Regions from separate parts of the Flintibacter sp. SJQ-8 genome, predicted to be linked through region 2. Evidence: predicted binding sites of a transcription regulator. Region 2 holds the regulator's gene; the other holds the start of a gene.
The links. The regulator NrdR, encoded in region 2, represses ribonucleotide reductase genes. The targets are predictions, from matches to a motif close to CACNANATNTNGTG.
Positions count from the first base shown of each region.

Region 1 (8,467 bases), on a different contig from region 2:
CAATGGCAAAACTCTCGAACGAAGAAATGGAGCGGCTGGCTCTTATGTTTGAGATCGCGCCCAGACTTGCGGACGCATATCGACTAAAAAATGAGTTTCTTGACGTGATACGCGCCAAATCATCTGCGGCAGGAAAACCGAAACTGATCGATTGGCTGCGGTCTGCTGAGACAATGGGCCTACCAGAATTTTCTGATTGTATCAAAGCATATCGCAACTGGTTCCGCGAGATTTTGAACTCTATGGATGTACCCTGGTCAAACGGCTTCATCGAAGGCTGCAACAACAAAACGAAAGTCCTGAAACGTGTATGCTTCGGCATGCGTAATTTCCATAATTTCAGAAGACGTATCCTGTTTTGCCACACATAAAAGCAGTGCCGAGAGTACTCCCGGCACCGCTTGAGACGATTTCCTTTTTCTCTACCCCAACTATTGACGTAGAACCTTTTTTATTATAGAAAGAAAACCACCGGCACTGCCGGTGGTTCCAAAAAGCTTTAGCTATACAGATAAAAAATATCCTCCTTTGGTATAATGGTGGAGGTCTGCCAACCGCCAGCTAAAACCAAAGGAGGAATCGAGTCAGATGAAACTTGATGTATCGAGTTTAGCACACACGAAGTGGGAATGTAAATACCATATTGTATTTGCCCCCAAGTATAGGAGACAAATTATATACGGGAAAATCAAGCAGGATATAGGCCAAATGTTGCGGAAGCTGTGTGAATACAAGGGAGTGGAAATCATAGAGGCGGAAGCATGTAAGGACCATATCCACATGTTGATTAGTATCCCGCCAAAGTACAGTGTAGCACAGATCATGGGATATTTGAAAGGGAAAAGCAGCCTGAAGATCTATGAAAAATACGCCAATCTAAAGTACAAATATGGGAACCGGCATTTTTGGTGCAGGGGCTATTATGTGAGCACGGTTGGACGAAATCGGCGAGCAGTAGAGCAGTACATCCGAAATCAGTTGCAGGAAGATATTGCGGCAGACCAGATGAGTATTACAGAGTACGTAGACCCGTTTACGGGTAAGCCGGTAAACGGAGGCAAGTAAAAAAGCCCCTTTAGGGGCATGCCCGGGAAATCTGCGCGATTGGCAGACCGTTCGACGAGCCTATAGGCTCCGCCCGGAACATGCCCCAGGGGGGCTTGTGCAAACCACCGGCACGGCCGGTGGTTATGATTTTGGTGCGCGAGGCGGGAGTCGAACCCGCACGCCCTTGCGAGCACTGGCACCTGAAGCCAGCGAGTCTACCAATTCCACCACTCGCGCATCCATATTCGGTTCACGCTGAAGCGATACGCTCAACGCGAGATAAATAATACCACGGCTCTTTGAAAATGTCAACCCTTTTGTTAAAAAACAACGGGGCAGGAGGGGACAAAACCGGCCCCCGAGGAAACCTCGGGGGCCGGAGGATCAGCGCGTGTCAGCACATCTTGGCGCCGGCGGGGATCTTGTCATCCAGCATGAGCAGGTTCAGCCGCTCCTCGCCCCGCTCGGTGTGGACGGCGGAGATGAGCATGCCGTTGGACTCCAGGCCCATCATCTTCCGGGGGGGCAGGTTGACAATGGCCATCAGGGTCTTGCCGATGAGCTCCTCGGGCTTGTAGAACTGGGCGATGCCGGACAGGATCTGGCGGTCCGTGCCGGTGCCGTCGTCCAGGGTGAAGCGCAGCAGCTTGTTGGACTTCTTGACCGCCTGGCAGTCCTTGACTTTCACGGCCCGGAAATCGGACTTGCAGAAGGTGTCGAAGTCCACCTTCTCTTCAGTCTGGGGCTCCAGCTCCAGGGGAGGCAGGGCGGCCTTGCGGGCCTGGGCCTCCAGCTCCTCCAGTTCAGCCAGGGCCTTCTCCGTGTCCACGCGGGGGAACAGATTCTCGCCCTTGGTGACGGTGGCGGTCTCGGACAGACCGCCCCAGGCGGCGGCGCTGTCCCAGGTCTGGGCGGCAGGCTCCGCGCCGATCTGGGCGAAGAGCTTGGCCATGCTGTCGGGCATGAAGGGGGTCAGCAGGATGCCGCAGATGCGGGTGGTCTCCAGCAGGTTATACATCACGTGGGCCAGGCGAGCGCCGTTGGCCTCCATATCCTTGGCCAGGGCCCAGGGCATGGTCTCGTCGATATACTTATTGGCCCGGGCAATGACCTTAAACACCTCGTCCAGAGCCTTGTGGGGGGCATAGGCCTCCATGTGGCCCTCGTACACGCCCCGCAGGGCGGAGGCCATGGAGATGAGCTCCGTGTCAAAGCTCTCGGGGTTCTCCCAGCTCTTACATCCGGCGGGGAGCTGGCCGCCGAAGTATTTGCCCACCATGGCGGTGGTGCGGCTGAGCAGGTTGCCCAGGTCGTTGGCCAGGTCGGTGTTGATGGTCTGGATCAGCAGCTCGTTGGAGAAGTTGCCGTCGGAGCCGAAGGGGAAGGTGCGCAGCAGGAAGAAGCGCAGGGCGTCCACGCCGAACTTCTCCGCCAGCAGATAGGGGTCCACCACGTTGCCCTTGGACTTGGACATCTTGCCGCCGTCCAGCAGCAGCCAGCCGTGGCCGAAAACTTTCTTGGGCAGGGGGATGTCCAGGCTCATGCAGAAGGCGGGCCAGATGATGGAGTGGAAACGGACGATCTCCTTGCCCACGATGTTCACGCCGGGCCAGTAAGCCTGGTAGTCATGATAGCGGTCGTTCTGATAGCCCAGGGCGGTGATGTAGTTGAACAGGGCGTCCAGCCACACATAGACCACGTGCTTGGGGTCAAAGTCCACGGGGATGCCCCAGGTGAAGCTGGTGCGGGAGACGCACAGGTCCTCCAGGCCGGGCTTGATGAAGTTGTTTACCATCTCGTTCACCCGGCTGCGGGGCTCCAGAAAGTCGGTGTTCTCCAGCAGATCCTGGACCTTATCGGCGTACTTGGACAGGCGGAAGAAATAGGCCTCCTCCTCCGCGTCGGTGACGGGGCGGCCACAGTCGGGACAGCAGCCGTCCTTCAACTGGCTCTCCGTCCAGAAGGACTCGCAGGGGGTGCAGTATTTGCCCTTATAGGTCCCCTTGTAGATGTCCCCCTTGTCGTACATCTTTTTGAAGATGCGCTGGATGGACTGGACGTGATAGTCGTCGGTGGTGCGGATGAACCGGTCGTTGCTGATGTTCATCAGCTTCCACAGGTCCTTCACGCCCCGGGGGCCCTCCACGATGCGGTCCACAAACTCCTTGGGGGTGATGCCCGCCTCCTTGGCCTTGTTCTCGATCTTCTGGCCGTGCTCGTCGGTGCCGGTGAGGAACATCACGTCGTAACCGGCCAGGCGCTTATACCGGGCCAGGGCGTCGGTGGCCACGGTGCAGTAGGTGTGGCCGATGTGCAGCTTGTCGCTGGGGTAGTAGATGGGGGTGGTGATATAAAACCGCTTTTTATTCTCCATTGTTGTGATCTCCCTCGTTGTTAATTTCCTTCGTGGGGGCCAGCCGCGCTCCTCCGGAGCGCACCGGACCCATATGGCTCAGCAGGGCCATGGCCCCGGCCAGATCGCTGAGGATAAACGCCGCCGCCAGGGCCAGCCGGAAGAGGTCCAGACTGTCCCCCAGGCTGAGCAGCCCCAGATAGACGCCGAACAGGCAGAAGAACAGCCCCCGGCGGGGATGGGGGTGGGCATAGCGCAGGGCGGCCAGCTCATAGCTGCCCAGCATCAGGAAAGCCACCGCCGCCAGGGCGGGACCATAGTCCATGAGCACCGGGTCGGTGCCGTGGTTTAAGTGGAAGGCGAACAGCCAGGCCAGGCCCGCCGCCGGCTGGACCAGGGACCAGGGACCGGCCTTTGTGGTGATGGGCCCCCGATAGCCCTCCCGCCCCAGCACCAGCAGGGCAGGGCCGGACAGAAAGCTGAGCAGGGCGCACAGCAGCAGGGCGATGGGATAGGTGACAGGATAGGTGGCAGACCCTGCCGCGAGGTTGGCCCGCCAGACCGTCAGCTGGTAAAAGCCCTCCTGTGCGGTGAGGGCGCCCCCGGCCAGCATGAGCAGGGCCCCGGCGGCCATCAGGGTCATATACAGGGCAGAGGGGCAGGGGAGGGCCTCCTCCGCCGTGTTCGGCGGACCCTCCCGCCGCAGGGCCAGCAGCAGCACCGCCGCCACCACCGCCGTCAGGGCCAGCAGCAGGACGGGGGCGGGGCCGCCGGCGGGGAACAGCAGGGTCTCCGGGTCAAAGCTGACCCGCCGCTGCCACAGGCGCAGTCCCAGCCCCAGGATGCCGCTAAGCAAGGCCAGCCCGGGCAGATATACGTTCTTTCCCATGAACGGTGAACGCTCCTTTTTCTTTGGTACAGATTTTAAGACGCTGTTTTTATGATATACCCCCCGGGGCAAAAAATCAAGGCGGCGGGCCGGTTTCCAACCCATTTCCCGGATATTTTCCCGGCTTTTTCGGGGGCTATTATTTGTGGCGCAGCTTGTCCTCGTGCTTCTTGCCGCCGAACTGGCGGGCCACGGCGACAACGAGCATGATGATGCCAAGAATGTTGACCACGCCGGAGGCCCAGTCGGGCAGCATCCCGTGGGTATACAGCATCTGTCCGGCGGCCAGGAAGACCAGGTCCACCAGCAGCAGGCTGCGGGCCACCGGGTCCATGCGGGCGCGGTCCCGCACCTGTTTGTCCGCCAGGGCGCTGTCACGGGCCCGGGCCCGGACGGCGGCGCTGGAGTTGTTGTGGCGCTTTTTCGATTTGCTCATAGTGATGCTCCTTCTCGTTCAATGACGCCGCCGCCCACCACCAGGTCGCCGTCGTAAAAGACCACGGCCTGGCCGGGGGTAACGGCCCGCTGGGGCTGGTCAAAGACCACCTGCACCCGGTCCGGGGATATCTGCTCCACGGTGCAGGGCTGCTCGGCCATGCGGTAGCGGATCTTGGCCCGGAGACGCAGGGGGGCGTTTAATTGGTCAAAAGGTATCCAGTTCACGTCGCTGGCGGTGAGGGTATCAGAGAACAGGGACGCGTTGTCCGACAGGACCACGGCGTTGTCCTCTGGCCGCACCTGCTTGACATACAGCCGCCCGTGGTTAGAGGACACCCCCAGCCCCCGGCGCTGGCCCACGGTATAGCCCACGATGCCCGTGTGCTCCCCCAGGACGTGGCCCTCCTGGTCCAGAAACGGCCCGTGGGGATAGGTCTTTCCCGTGTGGCGGCGGATAAAGGCGGCATAGTCCCCGTCGGGGACGAAGCAGATGTCCTGGCTCTCGTGCTTTTTCGCGTTGATGAGTCCCTGCTGGGCGGCGATGGCCCGGATCTCGTCCTTGGACAGCCCGCCCAGGGGGAACAGGCTGTGGCTGAGCTGGTCCTGGGTCAGGTTATACAGCACATAGCTCTGGTCCTTCTCCGGGTGGAGGGCCTTGTGCAGCAGCCACCGGCCGCTGCCTCGATCATAGCTTAGGCGGACATAGTGCCCCGTGGCCACATAGTCCCGGTCCAGCTCCTTCGCCCGCTGGAGCAGGGCACCGAATTTGAGATATCGGTTGCAGTCGATGCAGGGGTTGGGGGTCTCTCCCCGCTCATAGGCGCAGGCGAAGCGGTCCATCACCTGGTGATGGAACTGGCGGGAGAAGTTGAACACATAAAAAGGAAAGCCCAGCTGCCGGGCCACCGCCCGGGCGTCCTCCACATCGTCCAGGGAGCAGCAGCTGCTCTCCCCCTCCACGCCCACATCTCCGTTGTCAAACAGCTTCATGGTCACGCCGATGAGGTCGTGGCCCGCCTGTTTCAAGATCCAGGCCGCCGTGGAGCTGTCCACGCCGCCGCTCATGGCAACGGCCACCTTTGCGCACATGCTGCGTCCCCCTCTCTGGAGCACTGGGTTACATAACGCCCAGTATCAGGAAAATCAAAATGGATAACGGTCATTTTGCCCAACCGCTTGAGAATACTTTTTGCAGTATATCACACTTTTTTTCCGTCGGCAACCACCGGGAAAATCACGCCAAACCCCACAGGCCCAACCGTTTGCAGGAAAACAGCCTTTCCGAATACATATTGTATTGCTTGGTTTTTATACAGCGGACGGACACAAGATATTGTAGACCCGCACAATTTACAAACGAGGCAAAGCGTGGTATACTTCAGTTCCGGTACCCCAAGTGGGTCCCAACAGATTTTCCCGGCGGCAGCCTTGCCGCCGTTTTCCATGTACTTTGCGCGTGTTTTTTGTACCAAGGAGAGAATTTGAGAGGAGTGCGCACCGTGAAAGTCATCAAGCGAGATGGAAAGATCGTCGATTACGACCGGAGCAAGATCGTCCGTGCCATAGAGAAGGCCAATGCAGAGGTAGCCCCCGAGGAGCGGCTGCCCCGTGACCGCATCGACGCGGTGATCGACCGCATCGAGGCCCTGAAGCGCCCCCGGATGCTGGTGGAGGACATCCAGGACCAGGTGGAGCAGGGGCTGGTGGAGGAGAACAAGTTCCACCTGGCCAAGACCTATATCATCTATCGCTATAACCGGGCCCTGGTGCGCAAGGCCAACACCACCGACGAGTCCATCCTGTCTCTGCTGCGCAACGAGAACCAGGAGCTGGCCGAGGAGAACTCCAACAAGAACACCATGATCGCCGCCACCCAGCGGGACTACATCGCCGGTGAGGTGAGCCGAGACCTGACCCGCCGCCTGCTGCTGCCCGAGTTCATCTCCAAGGCCCACGACGAGGGAGCCATCCACTTCCACGACGCGGACTATTTCGTCCAGCCCATCTTCAACTGCTGTCTCATCAACATCGGGGACATGCTGGACAACGGCACCGTGATGAACGGCAAGCTGATCGAGTCCCCCAAAAGCTTTCAGGTGGCCTGCACCGTGATGACCCAGATCATCGCCTGCGTGGCCTCCAACCAGTACGGCGGCCAGTCGGTGGACCTGCGCCACCTGGGCAAATACCTCCGCCGCAGCCGGGAGAAGTTCCGCCGCCACATCGAGGCCGACTGCGCCGGTCATGCCGATGCGGAGACGCTGGAGCGGCTGGTGGAGGACCGGGTGCGGGACGAGCTGAAGTCCGGCGTACAGACCATTCAGTATCAGATCAACACCCTGATGACCACCAATGGCCAGTCCCCCTTCGTCACCCTATTCCTGAACCTTCAGGAGGACGACCCCTATCTGGAGGAGAACGCCATGATCGTGGAGGAGGTGCTGCGCCAACGCCTGGAGGGCATCAAGAACGAGGCCGGGGCCTATATCACCCCCGCCTTCCCCAAGCTGGTGTATGTGCTGGACGAGCACAACTGCCTGAAGGGCGGCAAGTATGACTACATCACCGAGCTTGCCGTAAAGTGCTCCGCCAAGCGGATGTACCCCGACTATATCTCCGCCAAGAAGATGCGGGAGAACTACGAGGGCAACGTGTTCTCCCCCATGGGCTGCCGCTCCTTCCTGTCCCCCTGGAAGGATGAGAATGGCAACTATAAGTTCGAGGGCCGCTTCAACCAGGGCGTGGTCTCCCTGAACCTGCCCCAGATCGGCATCCTGGCCCGGGGGGACATGGACAAGTTCTGGTCCCTGCTGGAGGAGCGCCTGGACCTGTGCTATCAGGCCCTCATGTGCCGCCACAATGCCCTGAAGCAGGTGCGGTCCGACTCCTCCCCCATCCACTGGCAGTATGGTGCCATCGCCCGCCTGCCCAAGGGCGCGCCCATCAAGCCCCTGCTCTACGGCGGCTACTCCTCCATCTCCCTGGGCTATATCGGTCTGTACGAGGTGACCAAGCTGATGACCGGCGTGAGCCACACCCAGCCCGGCGGGACCGAATTTGCCCTGAAGGTGATGAACCGCCTGCGCAAGGCCTGCGACGACTGGAAGGCCAAGACCAACATCGGCTTTGCCCTGTACGGCACCCCGGCGGAGAGCCTGTGCTACCGCTTCGCCCGCATCGACAAGGAGCGCTTCGGCACGATCCCCGACGTAACCGACAAGGGTTATTATACCAACAGTTATCACGTGGACGTGCGGGAGCACATCGACGCCTTCCACAAGTTCACCTTCGAGTCCCAGTTCCAGAAGATCTCCACCGGCGGGTGCATCTCCTATGTGGAGATCCCCAACATGCGCCACAACCTGGAGGCGCTGAAAGAAGTGGTGCGCTTCATCTATGACAACATCCAGTACGCCGAGTTCAACACCAAGAGCGACTATTGCCAGGTGTGCGGCTTCGACGGGGAGATCATCATCAACGATGACAACCAGTGGGAGTGCCCCGTCTGCCACAACAAGGACCGGGCCAAGATGAACGTCACCCGCCGCACCTGCGGCTATCTGGGCGAAAACTATTGGAACGTGGGCAAGACCAAGGAGATCAAAGCGCGGGTGCTGCATCTGTAAGTTTAAATTATAACTGTAAAGAGACAACTTGATCGCGAACAACTATAACCGAAAAATTTTTTCTTTCGGATTTGACCAAAAAATGAACATTATTCCCGAGTAAACTGAAAAATC
Region 1 is NZ_JBPJWR010000004.1:492,460-500,926, reverse strand. Features, by position in the region: gene ACSAMP_RS03410 (ISL3 family transposase) at 1-371, shown strand, start outside; gene tnpA (IS200/IS605 family transposase) at 589-1,065, shown strand; tRNA gene ACSAMP_RS03400 (tRNA-Leu) at 1,198-1,284, opposite strand; gene metG (methionine--tRNA ligase) at 1,442-3,421, opposite strand; gene ACSAMP_RS03390 (hypothetical protein) at 3,411-4,289, opposite strand; gene ACSAMP_RS03385 (hypothetical protein) at 4,429-4,725, opposite strand; gene mnmA (tRNA 2-thiouridine(34) synthase MnmA) at 4,722-5,816, opposite strand; gene nrdD (anaerobic ribonucleoside-triphosphate reductase) at 6,227-8,353, shown strand.
Region 1: the regulator NrdR is predicted to act here: its motif matches at 6,052-6,065, upstream of nrdD (anaerobic ribonucleoside-triphosphate reductase).

Region 2 (8,467 bases):
TGGCCGAGCTGCGGCCCATCAGCCGCATGAGCCTGAAGGACATCTGCGATGCCTTTGTCTCCGGTGCCAAGTCCACCGTCTCCGTGGCCATCGCCTGCGCCTGCGTGGGCATCATCGTGGGCGTGTGCGGCATGACCGGCTTCGCCCTGAACGTGGCCCACGCCATCATCCGCATCGGCCAGGAGAGCGTGCTGCTCACCCTGGTGTTCACCATGATCACCTGCATGATCCTGGGTATGGGCCTGCCCTCCATCCCCTCCTATCTGATCACCGCCACCATCGCCGCCCCCGCCCTGGTGGAGCTGGGCCAGCCCGAGCTGGCCGCCCACCTGTTCTGCTTCTACTTTGCCATGTTCGCCAACCTGACCCCCCCTGTGGCCCTGGCCTCCTTCGCTGCGGCGGGTCTGTCCGGCGGCAGTCCCATGAAGACAGGCTGGCAATCGGTGCGATTGGCCCTGGCCGGATTCATCATCCCCTATATGTTCATGTATAACCCCCAGCTGCTGCTGGAGAACGTGACATGGCTCAGCGGCACCCAGGTGGTCATCAGCTCCTGCATCGGCGTGGTGATGATCGCCGCCGCCGTGGAGGGCCACCTGTTCGGCAACCTGAACTGGCTGCTGCGCTTCGCCTCTATGGCCGGCGCCCTGATGCTCATCGACAGCAAGACCCTCACCGACATCGGCGGCATCGCCATCCTGGCCATCATCATTGCCTATCAAAAGCTGGTCTATCAGCCCCGGCACAAGGACCCCCAGTCCCCCGTCTCCCCGTCCGCTGCCTGATGATCGCACATGAAAAAGGGAGCGCCCCGGCGCTCCCTTTTTCGTCTCTCTTGCCCTTACTTTGCTTCTCTGCTATACTGAAGCTATCAATCAAATTTCAGAAGGGATGACTGCTGTATGCCCCGCTTCGACCCGCTTATTTATCGCTACTCCTCCCGCCGCAACGTGGTCTATGCCAAAAAGGCCGTGGCCTGTACCTCTGTCCCCCTGGGGGCCCAGATCGGTCTGGACGTGATGAAGTCCGGCGGCAACGCCGTGGACGCCGCCGTGGCCATGGCCGCCGCCATGCCCCTGCTGGAGCCCACAGGCAACGGCCTGGGCTCCGACTGCTTCGCCCTGGTGTGGATTGAAAAAGATCAGAAGCTCTACGGCTTAAACGCCAGCGGCGTGGCCCCCATGGCCCTCTCCGCCGATAAGGTCCGGGAACTGGGCTTTGACCAGGTGCCCAAGGAGGGCTGGCTGCCCACCATGGTCCCCGGCGCCCCCGCCGGTTGGGCCGCCCTGAACAGCCGCTTTGGCACCAAGCCCCTGGCCGAGCTGTTCGCCCCCGCCGTCGCCTATGCCCGGGAGGGCTATCCCGTGCCTGTGAACGTGGCCCGCCAGTGGAGCAAAGACAACCGCCGCATCGCCAAGGCCATGGAGACCGACCCCGCCCCCTACGCATACTGGTGGAAGAGCTTTATGAAGCCAGACGGCACCCCCTACGCTGCGGGAGATATCTTCCGCTTCCCCGACTATGCCGACACGTTAGAGGAGCTGGCCGCCACCGGCTGCGAGAGCTATTACCGGGGAAAACTGATGGAGCAGATCGTGGCCTTCTCCCAGAAGACGGGGGGCTATTTCTGCCGGGAGGACTTTGAGAACTATTACCCGGACTGGGTTGAGCCCATCACCCAGAACTATCGGGGCTATACCGTGTGCGAGATCCCGCCCAACGGCCACGGCATCACCGTTCTCATGGCCCTGGGCATTCTGGACGGGATGACCATGCCGGAAAATCGGGAGAGCGCCGAGCACTATCACAAGGTGATGGAGGCCATCAAGCTGGCCTTTGCCGACACCAAGACCTATGTGGCCGACCCCCGGTATATGAAGACCACGGTGGACCAGCTGCTCAGCCCCGGCTATCTGGCCGCCCGCCGGGCGCTCATTTCCGACAAGGCCCTGGAGCCCAAGGCCGGGGACCCCCGCTGCGGCGGCACCATCTATCTGTGTACCGCCGACGAGCAGGGCAACATGGTCTCCTTCATCCAGAGCAACTACACCACCTTTGGCTCCGGCGTGGCCATCCCCGGCACGGCCATCTCCCTGCAGAACCGGGGGGCCAATTTCTCCCTGGACCCTGCCAGCGACAACTGTCTGGCCGGGGGCAAAAAGTCCTATCACACCATCATCCCCGGCTTTTTGCTGAAGGACGGCCAGGCGGTGGGCCTCTTCGGGGTGATGGGGGCCTTTATGCAGCCCCAGGGCCAGGCGGAGGTCATCATCAACACCCTGGACTATCACATGAACCCGCAGGAGGCCCTGGATGCCCCCCGCATCCAGTGGATCGGCGGGAAAAAGCTCCAGCTGGAGCGGGAGGCCGGTGAGGACATCGCCCAGCAGCTGCGCGCCATGGGCCACGAGGTGGAGATCATCGATGACCGCATCGCCATGGGCCGGGGCCAGATCATCTGGCGGTGTGAAAACGGCACTCTCATCGCCGGGACCGAGCCCCGCTGCGACGGCGCGGTGGCCGCCTGGTGATCTTACAGTCAACACAAAACAGCGCAAAGCGCCCGGAGAGCCGCTCTCCGGGCGCTTTTTATGACAGTTTTCTTCCCTTCCACCGGTAGTAGATCAGGCAAACCACCAGGGAAAACAGGGCCGCCCACACGGTGGACAGGCCGATCTGAAACAGCTCCGGCTCCGCCTGGCGGCTGGCCCACCAGGCATATGGGATCTTCACCAGGAAGATGGAGCACAGCCCTTGGACCATGACCAACCGGGTCCGGCCCAGGCCGTTGAAATAGCCCGTCAGGCAATAGGCGGCGGACAAAAGCAGGCACTCCACAGAGGTGGCCCGCAGAAACTCCCAGCTGGCCGCCGCCACCGCTCCCTGTCCCCCGCCCTTTCCGTGGAGGAAGAGCATGGACAGGGCCTCCCCGTGGAAAAAAGCGGCCCAGGCCGCAAGTCCGCCCAGGAGCACGGCGGTGGCCATCCCCGTCCACAGGGCTTTTTTCGCCCGGTCCGGCTGTCCGGCCCCCAGGTTCTGCGCCGTAAAGGCCGAGATGGACTGCATATACGCCACCGGGATAAGCAGAATGAACAGCACCAGCTTCTCAGCGATGCCCACCCCGGCGGAGGCCGTCACCCCCAGGGCGTTCACCAGACCGATGAGGATGAGATAAGACGCCTCATTGCACACGTCCTGCAAGGCGATGGGCGCGCCCAGCAGGAGGATGCTCCCCGCAGTCCGGCCGTCCGGTCTGAGGTGGGTCCTGCGTATGACAAATGGCAGCCCCCGGCGGCGGATGAGGGCCAGGGACAGCACCACGCTGACTCCCTGGGCCGCCACGGTAGCCATGGCCGCCCCGGCAGCCCCCAGGCCAAGCCCCCGGATCAGCGCCAGGTCCCCCGCCACGTTGACTACACAGGCGATGGCTACGAACACCAGGGGTGACCGGGCGTCCCCCATGCCCCGAAAAATGGCGCTGAGCAGGTTATAGGCCGCGATGCACAGGCTGCCCCCGCCGCAGATGCGGATATAGTCCGCCGTCTGGTCCAGCGCCTCCGCCGGGGCGTTCATCCCCCTGGCGATGGGTCCGGCGGCCAGCACCATCACCAGACTCAGCGCCGCTCCCAGCAGGCCGAACACCCACAGGCTGGCCCCAACGGCCCGGGCCGCACCGTCGTCGTCCCCCCGTCCCATGGCCCGGCCCAGCAGCACCGTGACCCCCATGGACAGGCCGGTGATCCCGCCGATGACCATCTGCATGGTCTGGCTGCCGGTAGACACGGCGGAGATGTCCGCAGTGGTGCCGAACCGTCCCACTGCCCACAGGTCCACCGCCCCATACAGGGCCTGGAGGATCAGCGCCAGCAGCACCGGCCCGCAGAAGGTCAGCAGACCGGAGAGCACGGGCCCCTCCGTCAGTGTCCGCCCCCTCATTTCTCCAGCTCCTCAAAGTTGATCTGAGCGATCACGTCCAGCATCTCGCAAAACCGGGCCACCTCCGCTGGGGAAAAGCGCTGGGTGATGCGCCGGATGACCTCCCCGTCCTGGCGGCGATAGACCTGATACCTTGGGACGGCCTCCTCGTTCACCGACAGGAAATACCGCCGCCCGTCCTCCGGGTCTGGAGTCTTCGTCACCAGGCCCTGGCGGATGAGCTCGTTTACCTTCGACGTGACTCCCGGGCGGGACACGTGGAGCATATCCGCCAACCGGGAGGCGGTGCATCTGCCCTCCATGGTGAAGATCAGCTCCAGATATAAGAGACTGTTATAGGTGATGGTCTCGTCCACAAACTTCCGGTTCATCAGCCGAAGATCGCACAGGGCGGTGCTGTAATAAAACCGGTCCAACGCCTGCCGCAGGTCCATTGTCCCACTTCCCCCTCTAAACAATTAAGATAATATCATTATATTAGCTTAATTATCTAAGCGCGTCAAGGCGAAAAACGCCCCGGCGGGCGCGGGCACGGCGGCCTGCCTCCCTCCGGGGCGTCTGGTCCTGCATGACTCCTATTACTCCGCTGTCCCGTCCACGGGGATGGGATAATGCTCGGTGAAGCAGCCCTCGCAGAAACCGCACTGGGCGTTGGGGGCCAGCTTTTGCAGGTTCTCCAGGGACAGAAAGTCCAGGCTGTCCGCTCCGGTCATGTCCCGGATCTCGTCGATGGAGTGGTGGCAGGCGATGAGCCGCTCCTTGTCCGGGATATCGGTGCCGAAGTAGCAGGGGGAGATGAAGGGCGGGGCGGACACCCGCATGTGGACCTCCGTGGCTCCCGCCTCCCGCAGCAGGGCAATGATCTGGCTGCAAGTGGTGCCCCGGACGATGGAGTCGTCCACCATGACCACCCGCTTGCCCTCCACCTCGCTGCGCAGGGCGGACAGCTTGATGCGCACCGCCTGCTCCCGGCTCTGCTGGTCGGGGGTGATGAAGGTGCGGCCCACATAGCGGTTTTTCACAAAGCCCATCACGTTGGGCAGGCCGCTCTCCAGGGCATAACCCCGGGCGGCGTCCAGGCCGGAGTCGGGCACCCCCACCACCACGTCGGCGGGGACGGGATTCTGCCGGGCCAGCAGACGGCCCGCGTTCACCCGGGCCTGGTGGACCGACTGCCCGGCGATGATGGAGTCGGGACGGGCGAAATAGATGTACTCGAAGATACACATGTGGGACTTGCCCTGGCAGTTGTCCCGGATGGACCGGACCTGGCCGTCCTGGACCACCACCACCTCGCCGGGCTCCAGTTCCCGCTCCACTCTGCCGCCCACGGCCTCGATGGCGCAGGACTCCGAGGCGAACAGGATGGCCTGGCCCTTCCGGCCCATGCACAGGGGGCGGAAGCCCCAGGGGTCCCGGCAGGCGATGAGCTTTTGGGGCGACATGACCAGCAGAGAGAAGGCCCCCCGCAGTTTAGACGCCGCCTGGCACACCGCCTCCTCCACGCTGCCGCAGCGCAGCCGGGCCTGGGCGATGGCATAGGCGATCAGCTCTGAATCGCTGGTGGTGTGGAAAATGGCCCCCTGATACTCAAACTTCTGCCGCAGCTGGTCCACCCCTACCAGGTTTCCGTTGTGGACCACCGCCAGGGTGCCCTTCACATATTTGATGGTCAGGGGCTGGGCGTTCTCCCGCTCCCTGGCCCCGGTGGTGGCATAGCGCACATGGCCCACGGCCATGGTCCCGTTCAGCCGCTGGAGGGTCTGCTTGTCAAACACCTCGCTGACCAGGCCCACGTCCTTATAAAAGGACTGCTCCCGGTCATTGATGGTGGCGATGCCGCAAGCCTCCTGTCCCCGGTGCTGCAGGGCGTACAGCCCGTAATAGGTGGTCTGGGCACAGCCCCCCGCCGGGTCATAGACGCCGAACACGCCGCACTCCTCGTGCAGGCCCATGTCCGGCCCGTCCCACTCCAGTTCTGTCTCTGCTCTGTCTGCCATTTGCGCCGCTCCTTTCTCCTATGCGCCAAAAAAGCGCAACGACGCCCCTATCCAGGCGTCGTTGTCCGTACAAAATATTATACCCCCGATATTCCCGTTTTCGCAACGGAAACCGGAGCGCAAACCCGATGATATGCGCCCCGGCATTGCAGGATCTTTCTGTGAGATTTTCACAAGGCGGGAAAAAGGGCTACCCAACGGAAAAAAATTATGGTAAAATAACTGCTAGCAGTTATTTTACCATTTATTCAAGCCGTTTTTCTCCCGGGCTTCGCCCGGAACCGAAAAACATGGCATAATGTTTCCTGTAAAATCCCGTCTCACTCACCGCTCCTAGGAGGTAATTTCCATGAGATGTCCCTTCTGCGCCCACCCTGAAAGCAAGGTCATCGACTCCCGTCCCGCGGACGAGGGCGCCAGCATCCGCCGCCGGCGGGAATGTCTGGCCTGTCACAAGCGATTTACCACCTACGAGACCATGGAGAGCCTGCCCCTGATGGTGGTGAAAAAGGACGGCAGCCGCCAGAGCTTTGACCGGAACAAGGTGCTGGGCGGCCTGATCCGGGCCTGCGAAAAGCGCCCGGTGAGCTATGCCACCTTGGAGGCCATCGTCAACGACATCGAGCAGACCCTGCAAAGCCAAATGGACCGGGAGGTCCGCTCCGCCCAGATCGGCGAACTGGTCATGGACCGGCTGAAAAAGGTGGACGAGGTATCCTACGTCCGCTTCGCCTCCGTCTACCGCCAGTTCAAAGACATCAACACTTTCCTGGACGAGCTGAATAAGCTGCTGGAGGATAAGTAAAAGCCGCCGGGATTTTTTCTTCTGCAAAGGAGGCCGCGCATATGCTGAGCAAAGAAGCCGCAAAAAAAATCGGGATCGACGCCTGTGCCGACAAGCTGGGCAGGGATTTCATCCTGGCCCACAAGAATTATGCCATATCCATATACGGCGAGAGCGCCGACAGCGTATATTGCTTTGTGGGCGTGGACGATCAGCATCGCCCGCAAAACAACTTCGACACATTCGTTCTGGATGGACCCTCCCAGTTTCCCTTTCGGGCAAGCTGCAACGTCAGCCTGGAAGACGGCATTCCCCGTTTTGAGGAGTGTGTCCTTCCGCCCCAGTCGCCCCAATAACGAATCATCAAATTTGAAAGCGTCAGCCTGGGTGCTGGCGCTTTTTTATGTTCTCTCCCCTCCGGCCTATTTTTCTCCCCGCCCGCATATGCTTTTGGGCGGAGGTGAGGGCTGTGTCTTGGGTTGGTCGGGCGGCGGACGCTCTTTGGAACCCCTGGCTGCTGGGGCTGTTTTTGTTCACGGGGCTTGTTTACTCCCTGGGCTCCGGCTTTTTTCAGCTGTTCGGCCTGCCCCTCTGGCTGCGGGCCACTTTGGGCGGGCTGTTCCGCCGGGAGAAGGGCGCTAAACGGGGCCTGTCCCCTCTTCAGTCCCTGGCCACAGCTCTGGCCTCCACCATGGGCACGGGGTCCATCGCCGGGGTGGCCACCGCCCTGACCCTGGGCGGGCCGGGGGCGGTGTTCTGGATGTGGGCGTCCGCATGGCTGGGCATGATGACCGGCTTTGGGGAGAAGCTGCTGTCCGTCCGCTTTCAGCGCCCCGCTCCCGGGGGCGGGATGCAGGGCGGGCCCATGTTCTATCTCCGGGACGGCTTGGGCTGGCACGGGGCCGCCCTGTGGTTCACCCTGGCCTGTCTCCCCGCCACCCTGGCCGGGGGCGACCTGGTCCAGTCCTCCTCCATCGCCCAGGCATTAGAGAGCAGCTTCGCTCTCCCCCGGCTAGCTACGGGACTGGTCACCGCCGCCCTGGCCGCCCTGGTCCTGATGGGCGGGGTGGGGCGCATCGCCCGGGTGTCCTCTGCCCTGGTCCCCGCCATGGCCCTGCTCTATCTGGGGGCCGGGGGCTGGGTGCTGCTGTGCCGGGCCACGGCCCTGCCCGGAGCGCTGAAACTGATTTTTCTCTGTGCCCTCTCTCCCCGGGCCGCTCTGGGCGGCGGAGCGGGCTGGACGGTGGCCTCCGCCCTGCGCTATGGGGTGGCCCGGGGGGTATTCACCAACGAGGCGGGCTTAGGCCCCTCCGCCATGGCCCACGGAGCCGCTGACCACGCCTGTCCCGTCCGCCAGGGCTTTTGGGGGATGTTCGAGGTGGCCCTGGCCACCCTGCTGGTCTGCTCCGTCACCGCTCTGGTCATTCTGGTCAGCGGCGTGTGGCAGCCGGGGTCGCCGAAGGCCCTCACCGGGACCTCTCTCACCGCCGCAGCCTTCTCCTCCGTGCTTGGCCCGGCTGGAAGCTGGACGGTGTCCCTGTGTCTGCTGCTGTTCGCCTTCTCCTCTATTCTGGGCTGGAGCTATTACGGCCAGCAGTGCCTGCGCTATCTCACCGGGGATGACCGCCTGCTGCCCCTCTACCGGGCCCTGTTTCTCCTGTGCATCCCCCTGGGGGCGGTGTGGGAAAACGCCGTGGTTTGGGAACTGGTGGACCTGTGCAACGCCCTGATGGCCCTGCCCAACCTG
Region 2 is NZ_JBPJWR010000016.1:290,791-299,257, forward strand. Features, by position in the region: gene ACSAMP_RS12940 (TRAP transporter permease) at 1-785, shown strand, start outside; gene ACSAMP_RS12945 (gamma-glutamyltransferase family protein) at 903-2,531, shown strand; gene ACSAMP_RS12950 (MATE family efflux transporter) at 2,590-3,936, opposite strand; gene ACSAMP_RS12955 (MarR family winged helix-turn-helix transcriptional regulator) at 3,933-4,370, opposite strand; gene purF (amidophosphoribosyltransferase) at 4,515-5,936, opposite strand; gene nrdR (transcriptional regulator NrdR) at 6,286-6,741, shown strand; gene ACSAMP_RS12970 (hypothetical protein) at 6,783-7,076, shown strand; gene ACSAMP_RS12975 (alanine/glycine:cation symporter family protein) at 7,190-8,467, shown strand, end outside.